Regions from separate parts of the Pseudomonas sp. ZS1P83 genome, predicted to be linked through region 2. Evidence: predicted binding sites of a transcription regulator. Region 2 holds the regulator's gene; the other holds the start of a gene.
What was found. The regulator sigma-54, encoded in region 2, starts transcription at its own class of promoters, with help from an activator protein. The targets are predictions, from matches to a motif close to ANTGGCATNNANNTTGCTNT.
Positions count from the first base shown of each region.

Region 1 (6,740 bases), 1.9 Mb from region 2:
AGGCCGCGCCCAGGTCGATCAACTGCATACCCTCGACACCCTCAAAACCCGCGACTTCCTCAAGTGGCAGCAGTTGGTGCTCGAAGGCCTGAATTATCAACACGGCGACAGCCTGTCGATCAACAAGGTCACCCTGTTCCAGCCTTATGCGCGCTTCATGATCAATGATGATCGCACCACTAACGTCGATGACTTGCTGATCCCGCAACCGGCCGACCCAGGCGCCAAAACGGCTGCAGCCAAACCTGCGAGCAAGGAAAAGCCGCTGGGCATCCACATTGGCGGCATTGCCATCAATGACGGCTCGGCCAACTTCGCCGATTTCAGCCTGACCCCGAACTTCGCCACGGCCGTGCAGCAGCTCAACGGGCAGATCGGCACCATCGACAGCCGTCAGGCGAAACCGGCCAGCGTCGACATCAAAGGCAAGGTCGACCGCTATGCGCCAGTGACCATCAAGGGCTCGGTCAATCCGTTCGACCCGATGTCCAGCCTCGACATCGCCACCAGCTTCAAACGGGTGGAACTGACCACGCTGACGCCCTACTCCGGCAAGTTCGCCGGCTACCGCATCCGCAAGGGCCGACTCAATCTCGACCTGCATTACCTGATCACCAAGGGCCAGCTCAAGGCCGAAAACAAAGTGGTGGTCGAGCAGTTGCAACTGGGTGAGAGAGTCGACAGTCCAGACGCCGTGAGCCTGCCGCTGAAACTGGCGATTGCGTTGCTCAAGGACGTCGATGGCAAAATCTCCATCGAGCTGCCGGTGACCGGCGACCTGAACAACCCGCAGTTCAGCATCATGCCGATCGTCTGGCAGACCCTGCGCAATCTGATTGTCAAAGCCGCCGCGGCGCCGTTCAAAATGATTGGCGGGCTGGTCAGTGGTGGTGGTTCGGAGGATTTGGGCACTGTCTCGTTTGCGCCAGGTTCAAGCGACCTGAGCAAGGATGCCGAGGGTTCGTTGGTCAAACTGTCCCAGGCCCTCAAGGAACGTCCGGCCTTGCGCCTGGAAATCGAAGGCACGTCTGCCGCAAGCAGCGATGGCCCACCGATCGCCGAGCAACGTCTGGAACGGGAATACCAGTACAACTACTACAAAATGCTCCAGCGCCGCGGTGACAAAGTGCCGGCGCAGGCTTCGCTACTGCAAGTGCCGGACAACGAGAAAGGTTCGCTGCTGGAAGGGATCTACCGCACGCGCCTGAAGACGCAGCCGCCCGCCGAATGGAAGGACCTGGGCAAAGAAGAACGCACCGCGAAAATGCGTGAGGGCGTGATCAAGTTCTGGAGTTCCAGCGACGTTCTCTTACGCCAGCTGGGTCAGGAACGCGCCAGCAGCATCAAGGACTATCTGGTCGACAAGGGTCAGTTGGCCGATGACCGCGTGTACTTCATCGACGCTAACCTTGGCGAAGCGGAAGGTGACGGCCGGGTGGTTACGCCATTGCATCTGGATGCCGAGTGATGGGCGCGAAATGGCTGACGAGCCTGGTACTGGCAATGGCCGCCAGTCAGACCTCGGCAGCCGATACCCTGCGCTGCGGCAGTCAATTGGTCAGTGTCGGGGACAGGTCCAGTGAAGTGTTGCAGAAATGCGGTGACCCGGTCAGCCGTGATCTGTTGGGCTACAAGCGCAGCGCTAACCGACGGGAAGAGTTTCAAGTCGAGGAATGGACCTACGGACCCAACGGCGGGATGTATCAGTACCTGCGTTTTGAAGGTAATCGTTTGAAGCAGATCACCAGCAAGCGCGGTAACTGAGAATTAACCTTCACCTGCCAGCCGCTACAGAGATTTTTACCCATCCACAATAGAACAGGCCCCGACACGAATGCCGAGGCCTGTAATGGCCACATCCTTATGGCCTTCGCATGAACCCTCCAGAGGCGGCAGGCGTATTGCTCGGCCCGCCTGCCGCGCCATCTCCCAGTCCAGGCGAGAAGTCTTGCCTTACTCGGCTTTCAGGCCGTCAGCGGAGACCGCTTTGACGCCTTTGATTTTCTTGGCGATAGCCACGGCGGTGGTTTTCTGAGCGTCTGTCACCGCAACGGTGGACGACAGGGACACAACGCCTTTGTTGGTTTCGACTTTAATGTCGGTACCAGGAATGCCTTTTTCGGTGACCAGATCTGCTTTGACTTTGGTAGTGATCCAGGTATCGGAAGTGGATTCTTTAGCCTTGGTCATTTCACCCGCCGCCAGTGTCATCGGGGCTTGGGTGGCTTGGCTGGTCTGTGCAAATGCAGCGTTGGCCAAGGTCAGGGTCAGCGCGGTAGCAGTAGCGGCAGCGATAGCGAACTTCTTCATACGAGTAACTCCTGTTTTTCTAGATAGTCTGCTGCGTGTCTTGTCAGCAGGGTTACTGGGTATATTGCGAACGGTGTGCCAACTTTGAGACAGGAAATAAATCCTTATAAATCATCATCTTATGAATATGACCAATTTTCGGAATCATGCAAATTGCATGACCTCGTTGTTATTGACATGCAAGTTGCGGGTTTTAACGCAGGCCTAAAGCCATGAATTGTCGGGATTTTCTTGCCGGCGTGATGACCATCAAATTCCAGACAAAAAAATACCCCACCATTAAGGCGAGGTATGGTGCAGCCAGCGCTAAATCAAACGCCTGGGCAGCCAGTAGTCGAATAGTCCTTGGCGGCAGTGGTTGCGCAAGTCCAACCGGCAGTCGCGCTACGAGAAATGGTAATAGTCTTGCCCAATACAGGCGCCGGGGCATTGATCAGCGTACATACAATGGTTCCGGTACCAGCGGCAACAGTCCCCGTCACCGAAAGGTTGCAGTTCTGAGTAGCAGCAACAGTCGCATTGACGTTGGCAATGGTCGGATCGGCGGACCCTGCGTTAATGACATCTTCATAAGGCACTTTCAGCGCCGAAACTTCGGCAATACCCGCCGTCACTTTGGCCCGAGCCTGATACTTGGAGTACTGCGGCAACGCAAACGTCGCCAGAATCCCGATGATCGCCACCACGATCAACAGCTCGATCAGGGTAAAACCTTTTTGAGTATTCATAGACAAGCTCCATGCATGAGTCGAAATCTCATGATCTGAACTAGCCGCAGCACAGCCCATGCCAAGCCCTTCGCTCCGTGTTGGCGGGGCGTGCGATCGATACAAACCCCTTTCCTACCCCCAGAATCCGCACTATCTGACACTTTTTGTCACCTGAACGTCGCTGGTTAGGTTCCTTCGCTTGACTAGGCTATAAGTCATGAACTGTCTGCGTCCGGTATCCCAATGAATGACATCGCCCTTAGCGGTCTGGCCAAGCAATTGGTCCTGGCCGAGCTGCTCACTGACAAAAGCGCGCAACAGGCGTATCAGCAAGCCCAACGCAATCACCTCCCCCTGGTCAGTTACCTGGTGCAGAACAAGCTGGTGAAAAGCCGCCAGGTCGCCGAGATCGCGTCAGAACACTTCGGCATGACCTTGCTCGACCTCAACTGCCTGGACAAGGAAATCCAACCCAAGGGTCTGGTCAGCGAGAAACTGATCCGCCAGCACCACGCCCTGCCCCTCTGGCGACGCGGCAACAAACTGTTCGTGGGGATTTCCGACCCGACCAATCACCAGGTCATTAACGATATCCAGTTCAGCACCGGGCTCAATACCGAAGCCATTCTGGTCGAAGACGACAAACTCACTGATGCCATCGAAAAATTCTTCGACAGCCCCGGTACCGGCCTGGAAGACATGGCCGATGTCGACCTTGATGGTGTGGACATCGAGTCGATCGATGACAACAAACAGGACGCCATCGCCGGCCAGGATGCCGATGACGCGCCGGTGGTGCGCTTCGTCCACAAAATGTTGCTGGACGCGATCAAAAGCGGCTCTTCAGACCTGCATTTCGAACCCTATGAAAAAACCTACCGCGTGCGGATGCGTACCGACGGTATTTTGCGTGAAGTCGCCAAACCACCGATTCAACTGGCCAATCGCATCGCCGCGCGGCTGAAAGTCATGGCCAGCCTCGACATCTCGGAACGGCGTCGGCCGCAGGACGGGCGGATCAAGATGCGCCTGTCCAAGAGCAAATCCATCGACTTTCGGGTCAACACCCTGCCAACCCTGTGGGGCGAGAAAGTGGTGATCCGGATCCTCGACCCGTCCAGCGCTCAAATGGGCATCGACGCCCTCGGCTATGAGCCCGATCAGAAAGACCTGTACATGGCCGCCCTCAAGCAGCCACAGGGGATGATTCTGGTGACCGGGCCCACTGGTTCGGGCAAGACCGTGTCGCTCTACACCGGCCTGAATATTCTCAACACCGTGGACATCAACATCTCCACCGCCGAAGACCCGGTGGAGATCAACATGGAAGGCATCAACCAGGTCAACGTCAATCCCAAACAAGGAATGGACTTCGCCCAGGCGCTGCGCTCATTTCTGCGACAGGACCCGGACGTGATCATGGTCGGCGAGATCCGCGACCTCGAAACCGCCGAAATCGCCATCAAGGCGGCCCAGACCGGGCACCTGGTGCTGTCGACCCTGCACACCAACAGCGCCGCCGAAACCCTGACACGCCTGCACAACATGGGCATCCAGGGGTTCAACATTGCCACCTCGGTCAGCCTGATCATCGCCCAGCGCCTGGCGCGCAAATTGTGCAGCCATTGCAAGAAACCCATCGAGATTCCCCGTGAGGCGCTACTCAAGGAAGGCTTCCCCGAGGAACGCATCGGCTCATTCACGATCTATGAGCCAGTCGGTTGCGATCACTGCAACAACGGTTACAAAGGCCGAGTCGGGATTTATGAGGTGGTGAAGAACACACCGGACCTGCAACGGCTGATCATGGCCGAAGGCAATTCACTGGAAATCGACATCCAGATGCGTAAGGACGGTTTTAACGACCTGCGTACGTCGGGCCTGCTCAAGGCCATGCAAGGCATCACCAGCCTTGAAGAAATCAACCGGGTCACCAAGGACTGAATATGGCGGTCAAAGCAGCAAAAATCAGCGTCTACGCCTGGGAAGGCACAGACCGCAAAGGCACCAAAATGACCGGTGAGTTGAGCGGTCAGAACCCGGCGTTGATCAAGGCCCAGTTGCGCAAGCAGGGCATCAACCCTGGCAAGGTACGCAAGAAGTCCACCTCGATTTTCAACATGGGCAAGCGCATCAAGTCCCAGGACATTGCCCTGTTCACCCGGCAGATGGCGACCATGATGAAAGCCGGTGTACCGCTGTTGCAGTCCTTCGACATCATCGGTGAAGGCTTTGATAACCCGGCCATGCGCACACTGGTAGACGAGGTAAAACAGGAAGTCGCGGCGGGTAACAGCTTCGCCGCTTCCCTGCGCAAAAAGCCCCAATACTTCGATGAGCTCTACTGCAACCTGGTCGATGCCGGCGAGCAGGCGGGTGCTCTCGATACCCTGTTGGAGAGAGTGGCGACCTATAAGGAAAAGAGCGAAAGCCTCAAGGCCAAGATCAAAAAGGCCATGACCTACCCGCTGGCGGTGGTGTTCGTTGCGGTCATTGTGACCGGGATTTTGCTGGTCAAAGTGGTGCCGCAGTTCGAATCGGTATTCAAAGGGTTTGGCGCCGAATTGCCGGCTTTCACCGTGATGGTCATTGGCTTGTCGGAGTTCATGCAGGCGTGGTGGTGGGCGATGCTCGGCGTGCTGATCGCGGTGATCTTCGGCGTGCGCCACGCCTTTAAAACGTCGCGGGGCTTTCGGGACCGGATGGACACCTGGTTACTGAAACTGCCGTTGATTGGCACACTGATGTACAAGTCTGCCGTGGCCCGTTACGCCCGCACACTGTCGACCACCTTCGCCGCCGGGGTGCCGCTGGTGGAAGCCCTGGATTCGGTGGCCGGCGCGACTGGCAACATCGTATTCAAGCGTGCGGTGCTGCGTATCAAGCAGGACGTATCCACCGGTATGCAGCTGAATTTTTCCATGCGCACCTCCGGCATCTTTCCCAACATGGCGATTCAGATGACAGCCATTGGCGAAGAGTCCGGCGCGCTGGACGACATGCTCGATAAAGTCGCGAGCTTCTACGAGGACGAAGTGGACAACATGGTTGATAACCTCACCAGCCTGATGGAGCCGTTCATCATGGTGGTGCTGGGGGTTATCGTCGGTGGCCTGGTGGTTGCGATGTACCTGCCCATCTTCCAACTCGGCTCAGCGATCTGACATGCCCTTGAACGACATTCTGATCCTCTACCCGTTGGCCTTCGTGATCGCAGCCATGTTGGTCGGCCTGCTGATTGGCAGCTTTCTCAACGTGGTGGTCTGGCGCCTGCCAAAAATGCTTGACCGCGAATGGCGCCAGGAGGCTCGTGACGTGCTGGGCTTGCCAAGCGAGACACCGCTGCCGACCTTCAACCTGATGCTGCCCCATTCCCAGTGCCCTCATTGCGGCCATCGAATCCGCGCCTGGGAAAACATTCCGCTGCTCAGTTACCTGTTTTTACGGGGGCGGTGCTCGAACTGCGCGGCAGCGATCAGCAAACGCTATCTGTTGACCGAACTGGCGTGCGGTCTGCTCTCGGCGCTCATCGCGTGGCATTTCGGTTTCGGCTGGCAGGCCTGCATGGCGCTGGTCCTGAGCTGGGGGTTGCTGACGATGAGCCTGATCGATGCCGAGCACCAACTGCTGCCGGATGTGCTGGTGCTGCCACTGATGTGGCTGGGACTGATCGTCAACAGCTTCGAGCTCTTCGTGCCCCTGCCTGACGCATTATGGGGC
Region 1 covers NZ_CM142706.1:106,553-113,292, reverse strand. The annotation lists gene ACYZT0_RS00590 (DUF748 domain-containing protein) at 1-1,468, shown strand, start outside; gene ACYZT0_RS00585 (DUF2845 domain-containing protein) at 1,468-1,764, shown strand; gene ACYZT0_RS00580 (BON domain-containing protein) at 1,954-2,310, opposite strand; gene ACYZT0_RS00575 (pilin) at 2,622-3,038, opposite strand; gene pilB (type IV-A pilus assembly ATPase PilB) at 3,264-4,964, shown strand; gene ACYZT0_RS00565 (type II secretion system F family protein) at 4,967-6,184, shown strand; gene ACYZT0_RS00560 (prepilin peptidase) at 6,186-6,740, shown strand, end outside.
Region 1: ACYZT0_RS00575 (pilin) is a predicted target of sigma-54. The motif match lies at 3,085-3,104, and genes of this name have one in related genera.

Region 2 (6,740 bases):
CAAAGGCCGCGTGGTCGTGGTCGGCATGGGCAAATCCGGGCACATCGGCAACAAGATCGCCGCCACCCTGGCCAGCACCGGCACCACGGCCTTTTTCGTGCACCCGGCCGAAGCCAGCCACGGCGACATGGGCATGATCACCCGCGACGACATCATCCTGGCGCTGTCGAACTCCGGCTCCACCAATGAAATCGTCACCCTGCTGCCACTGATCAAGCGTCTGGGCATTCAATTGATCAGCATGACCGGCAACCCGGAATCACCACTGGCAAAGGCTGCCGAGGTCAACCTCAACGTGCACGTCGAGCACGAAGCCTGCCCGCTTAACCTGGCACCGACCTCGTCGACCACTGCCGCGCTGGTCATGGGCGACGCTCTTGCCGTTGCGCTGCTGGAAGCCCGCGGTTTTACCGCTGAAGATTTCGCCTTTTCCCACCCCGGTGGCGCGCTTGGCCGACGCCTGCTGCTGAAAGTGGAAAACGTCATGCACGCCGGGCAAGAGCTGCCGCACGTTCAACGCGGCACTCTGCTCAAGGACGCATTGATGGAAATGACCCGCAAGGGCCTGGGCATGACCGTGATTCTTGAAGCCGATGGCAAACTCGCCGGGATCTTCACCGACGGCGACCTGCGCCGCACCCTGGACCGTGCCATCGATATCCATCACGCGACCATCGACGAGGTCATGACCGTTCACGGCAAGACCGCCCGTCCCGAGATGCTCGCGGCCGAGGCTCTGAAAATCATGGAAGACCATCGAATCAACGCGCTGGTGGTGGTGGACAAGGAGGACCGTCCGATCGGCGCCTTCAACCTCTCTGATCTGCTGCGCGCAGGAGTAATGTGATGAGCACCGACCTGTTGCAACGCGGCAAGAACATCAAGCTGGCGATTTTCGACGTCGATGGCGTACTGACCGACGGACGCCTGTACTTCCTTGAAGACGGCAGCGAATTCAAGTCTTTCAACACTCTCGACGGCCAAGGCATCAAGATGTTGATGGCAGCGGGCGTGCAGACCGCTATCATCAGCGGCCGCAAGACCCCGGTGGTCGAGCGACGAGCGAAGAACCTCGGCATTCCACACCTGTACCAGGGGCACGAAGACAAACTGGTGGTGCTCGACGAGCTTCTTGCCCAACTCAACCTAAGCTATGAGCAAGTCGCCTATCTCGGCGACGACCTGCCGGACCTGCCGGTGATTCGCCGCGTCGGCCTGGGCATGGCGGTGGCCAACGCTGCCAGTTTCGTCCGTGAACACGCCCACGGCATCACCCAGGCTCGTGGTGGCGAGGGTGCCGCTCGCGAATTCTGCGAATTGATCCTGCGCGCCCAGGGCCGCCTCGATGCGGCCAACGCTGCGTACCTGTGAGCCAACTATGCTGAGCAAAAAGATTCGCAAATTCCTGGTGTTTGGTTGCATCGCAGCGATATTCGCGGCGGTCGGCTACTGGAACATCAGTCCGGAACGCTTCCTCGACCAGCCAGTGGCAAAGGTCGATGAAACCGCGATCGACTATTACGCGGTCAACGCCCACAGCGTGCAGTACCTGCCGGACGGCAAACTGCAATACGAAATGACGTCCGACAAGGTCGAACACCTTAAGGCGACCGAAGTAACGTTGTTGACCAATCCCGACCTGAACATGTTCCGCGGCACCGAGTTTCCCTGGCACGTCCAAAGCGAGCACGGCGAAGTGAACCCCGACGGCACTCAGGTCGAACTGATTGACTCGGTGCGCATCACACGCTTCGACGAGAAAAACCGCAAGACTCTGATTACCACCACCCGCATGACAGTGTTCCCGCAGCAGCAATATGCGCAGACCGAGCAACCCGTTAGAATCGACGGCGCTGGTGGTGTGTCGACTGGCAAGGGAATGAAAGCGTATTTGAAAGAAAGCAGGATACACCTGCTATCTAACGTAAGAGGACAGTATGAGGCTCGTTAAAACCCTCCCTATTTTGCTCAGTCTGGGCGCAGCACTGGGAAGCGTGAGCGCCTGGGCTCTGCCGAACGATCAAGAGCAGCCTATCCGCATCCAGGCCGACGACGCCCAGCTGGACGACAAGAACGGCATCGCCACCTATAAAGGTGACGTGATCATTACTCAGGGCTCGTTGAAGGTTACCGGCAACACCGTAACCATCACCCGCACCCCGACTGGCGACATCGACGTGATGACTTCGGTGGGCAACCTCGCCTACTTCGAGCAACTGCAAACTGCGGGCGATACCAAGCCGGTTCAGGGTTACGGGGTAACGATCCAGTACCACGCTGCGCAAAACCGCGTCGTGCTGATCGATCGCGCCAAAGTCATCGATAAGGACAACAACGTCACCCAAGGCGAGAAAATCGTCTACGACACGGTCAAAAAGCTCGCGAGCGCCGGTCGCGCCACCGGCAACAAGGTCACCGAGGCGCGTCCGCGCATCGACATGGTGATCCAGCCGAAGAAGAAAACCGACGAGCAAAAGGCCCAGTAATGGCAACTCTGAAAGCTCAGCATTTGGCGAAGAGCTACAAGAGCCGTCAGGTCGTGCGTGACGTCAGCCTGTCGATCGACAGCGGTCAGATCGTCGGCCTGCTAGGCCCCAACGGCGCCGGCAAGACCACCTGTTTCTACATGATTGTCGGTCTGGTACAAGCCGACCAGGGCCGCGTACTGATTGACGATCTGGATGTCAGCCACCAGCCTATGCACGGTCGTGCTAAGGCCGGTATTGGCTATCTTCCGCAAGAAGCATCGATCTTCCGCAAACTCTCGGTAGCCGACAACATCATGGCAATCCTCGAGACCCGCAAGGAGCTCGACAAGAACAGTCGTCGCAAGGAGTTGGAAAGCCTATTGCAGGAATTCCACATCAGCCACATCCGCGACAACCTCGGCATGAGTCTGTCCGGCGGTGAACGCCGCCGCGTGGAAATCGCCAGGGCACTGGCCACCAACCCGAAATTCATTCTCCTCGACGAACCATTCGCCGGTGTGGACCCGATTTCGGTGGGCGACATCAAGCAGATCATCTATCACCTCAAGGCCAAGGGCATTGGTGTGCTGATCACTGACCACAACGTCCGTGAAACCCTGGATATCTGCGAAACCGCCTACATCGTCAACGATGGCCAGCTGATAGCCGAAGGTGACTCTGCCACCATCCTGGCCAACGACCTGGTCAAGGAAGTGTATCTGGGTCATGAGTTCCGCTTGTAAGCACTGAGGTGCCTGGCTAGTCGATCGAGTGCTCGTCTCGATAAAAATGAATACTTTTTTATTGTTACAGCGCTCTAGGCAAACGTTGCGGTTTCAGGCATATAATTTGCTTATGTTTGGCGCTCCGGCGTCCTGTAGTGGATGGCGCATGTGCGCCGGCGAATAAGGTGTTAAGCCCCTGCCATGAAACCATCGCTAGTCTTGAGAATGGGCCAGCAGCTGACGATGACACCGCAGCTGCAACAGGCCATCCGCCTGCTCCAATTGTCGACCCTGGACCTGCAACAGGAAATCCAGGAGGCCCTGGAGTCCAATCCGATGCTCGAACGCCAGGAAGAAGGCGACGACTTCGATAACGCTGACCCCTTGGCCGACAAAGCGGAACAGCCACCCAACGCCGACGTTTCTGAACCCTCCTACCAGGAAACCGCCCCGACGGTGGACAACCTCGAGGAAGGCGACTGGAACGAGCGCATTCCCAACGAACTGCCCGTCGATACCGCGTGGGAAGACGTCTACCAGACCAGCGCCAGCAGCCTGCCGAGCAACGATGACGACGAGTGGGATTTCACCACCCGTACATCGGCCGGCGAAAGCCTGCAAAGCCACTTGCTGTGGCAACTGAACCTGGCACCGATGTCCGACACTGATCGCCTGATTGCCGTGACCCTGATCGACTGCATCAACAATCAGGGCTACCTGGACGAAACCCTCGAGGAGATTCTCGAAGCCTTCGATCCGGAACTGGACATCGAACTGGACGAAATCGAAGCTGTCCTGCACCGCATCCAGCAATTCGAACCCGCTGGCATCGGCGCCCGTAACCTGGGCGAATGCCTGCTGCTGCAACTGCGTCAGTTGTCCGCCAAGACTCCTTGGCTGGTCGAAGCCAAACGCCTGGTCACCGATTACATCGACCTGCTCGGCAGCCGCGATTACAGCCAGCTGATGCGTCGCATGAAGCTCAAGGAAGATGAGCTGCGCCAAGTGATTGAACTGGTCCAGAGCCTCAACCCGCGCCCAGGCTCGCAAATCGAGTCCGGCGAAGCCGAATACGTCGTTCCCGACGTGATCGTACGCAAGGACAACGAGCGCTGGCTGGTGGAACTGAACCAGGAATCCGTGCCGCGACTGCGGGTCAATGCTCAATACGCCGGTTTCGTACGCCGCGCCGACACCAGCGCCGACAACACCTTCATGCGCAATCAGTTGCAAGAGGCCCGCTGGTTCATCAAAAGCCTGCAAAGCCGCAACGAAACCCTGATGAAAGTAGCCACTCAGATCGTCGAGCATCAGCGCGGCTTTCTTGAATACGGCGACGAAGCCATGAAACCGCTGGTCCTGCATGACATCGCCGAAGCGGTGGGCATGCACGAGTCGACGATTTCTCGGGTGACCACGCAGAAATTCATGCATACCCCACGGGGCATATATGAACTGAAATACTTTTTCTCAAGTCACGTCAGCACCTCTGAGGGCGGTGAATGCTCGTCTACAGCGATCCGCGCGATCATCAAAAAACTGGTTGCCGCGGAAAATCAGAAAAAGCCGTTGAGTGACAGCAAGATCGCTGGTTTACTGGAGGCACAAGGCATTCAGGTGGCTCGCCGCACCGTCGCCAAGTACCGCGAATCCCTCGGGATCGCGCCTTCGAGCGAACGCAAGCGGTTGATGTAGAGCCACGCCACAGCGTTCCAGTGGCAGGCATTTCTGCCTGCCGCTTTATGCACTGGCAACGAAGGAGAGCTGTATGCAAGTCAACATCAGTGGACACCAACTGGAAGTGACCGAACCTCTTCGCACCTACATCGGCGAAAAACTCGAACGATTAGAGAGGCATTTCGACAAGATCACCAACGTGCAAGTCACGATGACGGTCGAAAAGCTCAAGCAGAAAATCGAAGCCACGCTGCATATTCCCGGCAATGAAGTGGTCGCAAACGCGGAGCATACCGATATGTACGCGGCTATCGACGCACTGACTGACAAGCTGGATAAACAACTCAAAAAGCATAAGGAAAAGACCCAAAGCCTCCTCCAGGGCGCGACCGGTCGTTAACACTCCCAACCCATGATCCGACTTGAAAGCATCCTGACCCCCGGCCGTTCCCTCGTGAACGTGCCGGGCGGCAGTAAAAAGAAAGCCCTCGAGCAAATTGCCAACCTTATCCATAAAGAAGTGCCGGATCTGGAGATGCAAGATGTCTTCGAGGCTCTGATTGCCCGTGAAAAACTCGGTTCCACCGGTTTTGGCAACGGCATCGCCATTCCCCACTGTCGCCTGAAGGGCTGCAACTCGCCCATCAGTGCCTTGATGCACCTTGATGCCCCCATCGATTTCGACGCCATCGACGGCGCCCCGGTTGACCTGCTGTTCGTTCTGCTGGTCCCGCAAGCCGCCACCGATGCGCACCTGGAGCTACTGCGCCAGATCGCCAGCATGCTCGATCGCAAGGAAGTGCGCGAAAAACTGCGCAGCGCCCCGAGCAATGAAGCCTTGTATCAGGTCGTCCTGGACGAGCAAAACGGTCAGTAATCATGCGTTTGATCATCGTCAGTGGCCGCTCCGGCTCAGGTAAAAGTACCGCGCTCGATGTTCTCGAGGACAACGGCTACTACTGCATCGACAACCTTCCCGCCGGCCTGCTGCCGGAACTGGCCGAACGCGCGTTGATTCACACCGAGCTGGCACAACCGCTGGTTGCCGTATCCATCGATGCGCGTAACTTGCCAAGTCACTTGTCGCGGTTTCCCGAACTGCTGGAAGAAGTGCGCAGCCGGCATATCCAGTGCGATGTGCTTTATCTGGACGCCGATGAAGAAACCTTGCTCAAACGCTTCTCGGAAACCCGCCGGCGCCACCCTCTGAGCAATGCCAATCGCTCGCTGGCCGAAGCCATCAACGATGAAACCAGCCTGCTCGGGCCGATTGCCGACCTCGCCGATCTCAAAGTAAACACCACCAACCTGAACCTGTATCAGCTGCGCGATACCATCAAGCTGCGCCTGCTGAACCAGCCGGAGCCCGGTACTGCGTTTCTGGTGGAGTCTTTTGGTTTCAAGCGTGGCATGCCGGTGGACGCCGATCTGGTGTTCGACGTGCGTTGCCTGCCCAATCCCTATTGGAAGCCGGAGTTGCGCGATCATTCCGGGCTCGATCAACCGGTCGCCGAGTACCTGGCGGCGCAGCCGGATGTCGAAGAGATGTTCCAGGACATTTCCACGTACTTGCTCAAATGGCTGCCACGCTTCGCCGCCAGCAACCGTGCTTATGTCACCATTGCCATTGGCTGCACCGGTGGACATCACCGCTCCGTCTACCTGACCGAACGTCTGGGTCAGGCCCTGCAAAAAACCCTGAAGAACGTCCAGGTTCGCCACCGCGACCTCAGCTAAAGGATTCACACCGCGATGCCTGCTCTGGAAATTGAAATCATCAACAAACTGGGTTTGCATGCCCGTGCTTCTGCGAAATTCGTTGGCGTCGCCGGTGAGTTCAAAGATTGCACGATTCGGGTCGGACGTACTC
Region 2 covers NZ_CM142706.1:4,499,827-4,506,566, forward strand. The annotation lists gene ACYZT0_RS21330 (KpsF/GutQ family sugar-phosphate isomerase) at 1-847, shown strand, start outside; gene ACYZT0_RS21335 (KdsC family phosphatase) at 847-1,371, shown strand; gene lptC (LPS export ABC transporter periplasmic protein LptC) at 1,379-1,951, shown strand; gene lptA (lipopolysaccharide transport periplasmic protein LptA) at 1,938-2,486, shown strand; gene lptB (LPS export ABC transporter ATP-binding protein) at 2,486-3,211, shown strand; gene ACYZT0_RS21355 (RNA polymerase factor sigma-54) at 3,395-4,888, shown strand; gene hpf (ribosome hibernation-promoting factor, HPF/YfiA family) at 4,962-5,270, shown strand; gene ptsN (PTS IIA-like nitrogen regulatory protein PtsN) at 5,283-5,747, shown strand; gene rapZ (RNase adapter RapZ) at 5,750-6,607, shown strand; gene ACYZT0_RS21375 (HPr family phosphocarrier protein) at 6,623-6,740, shown strand, end outside.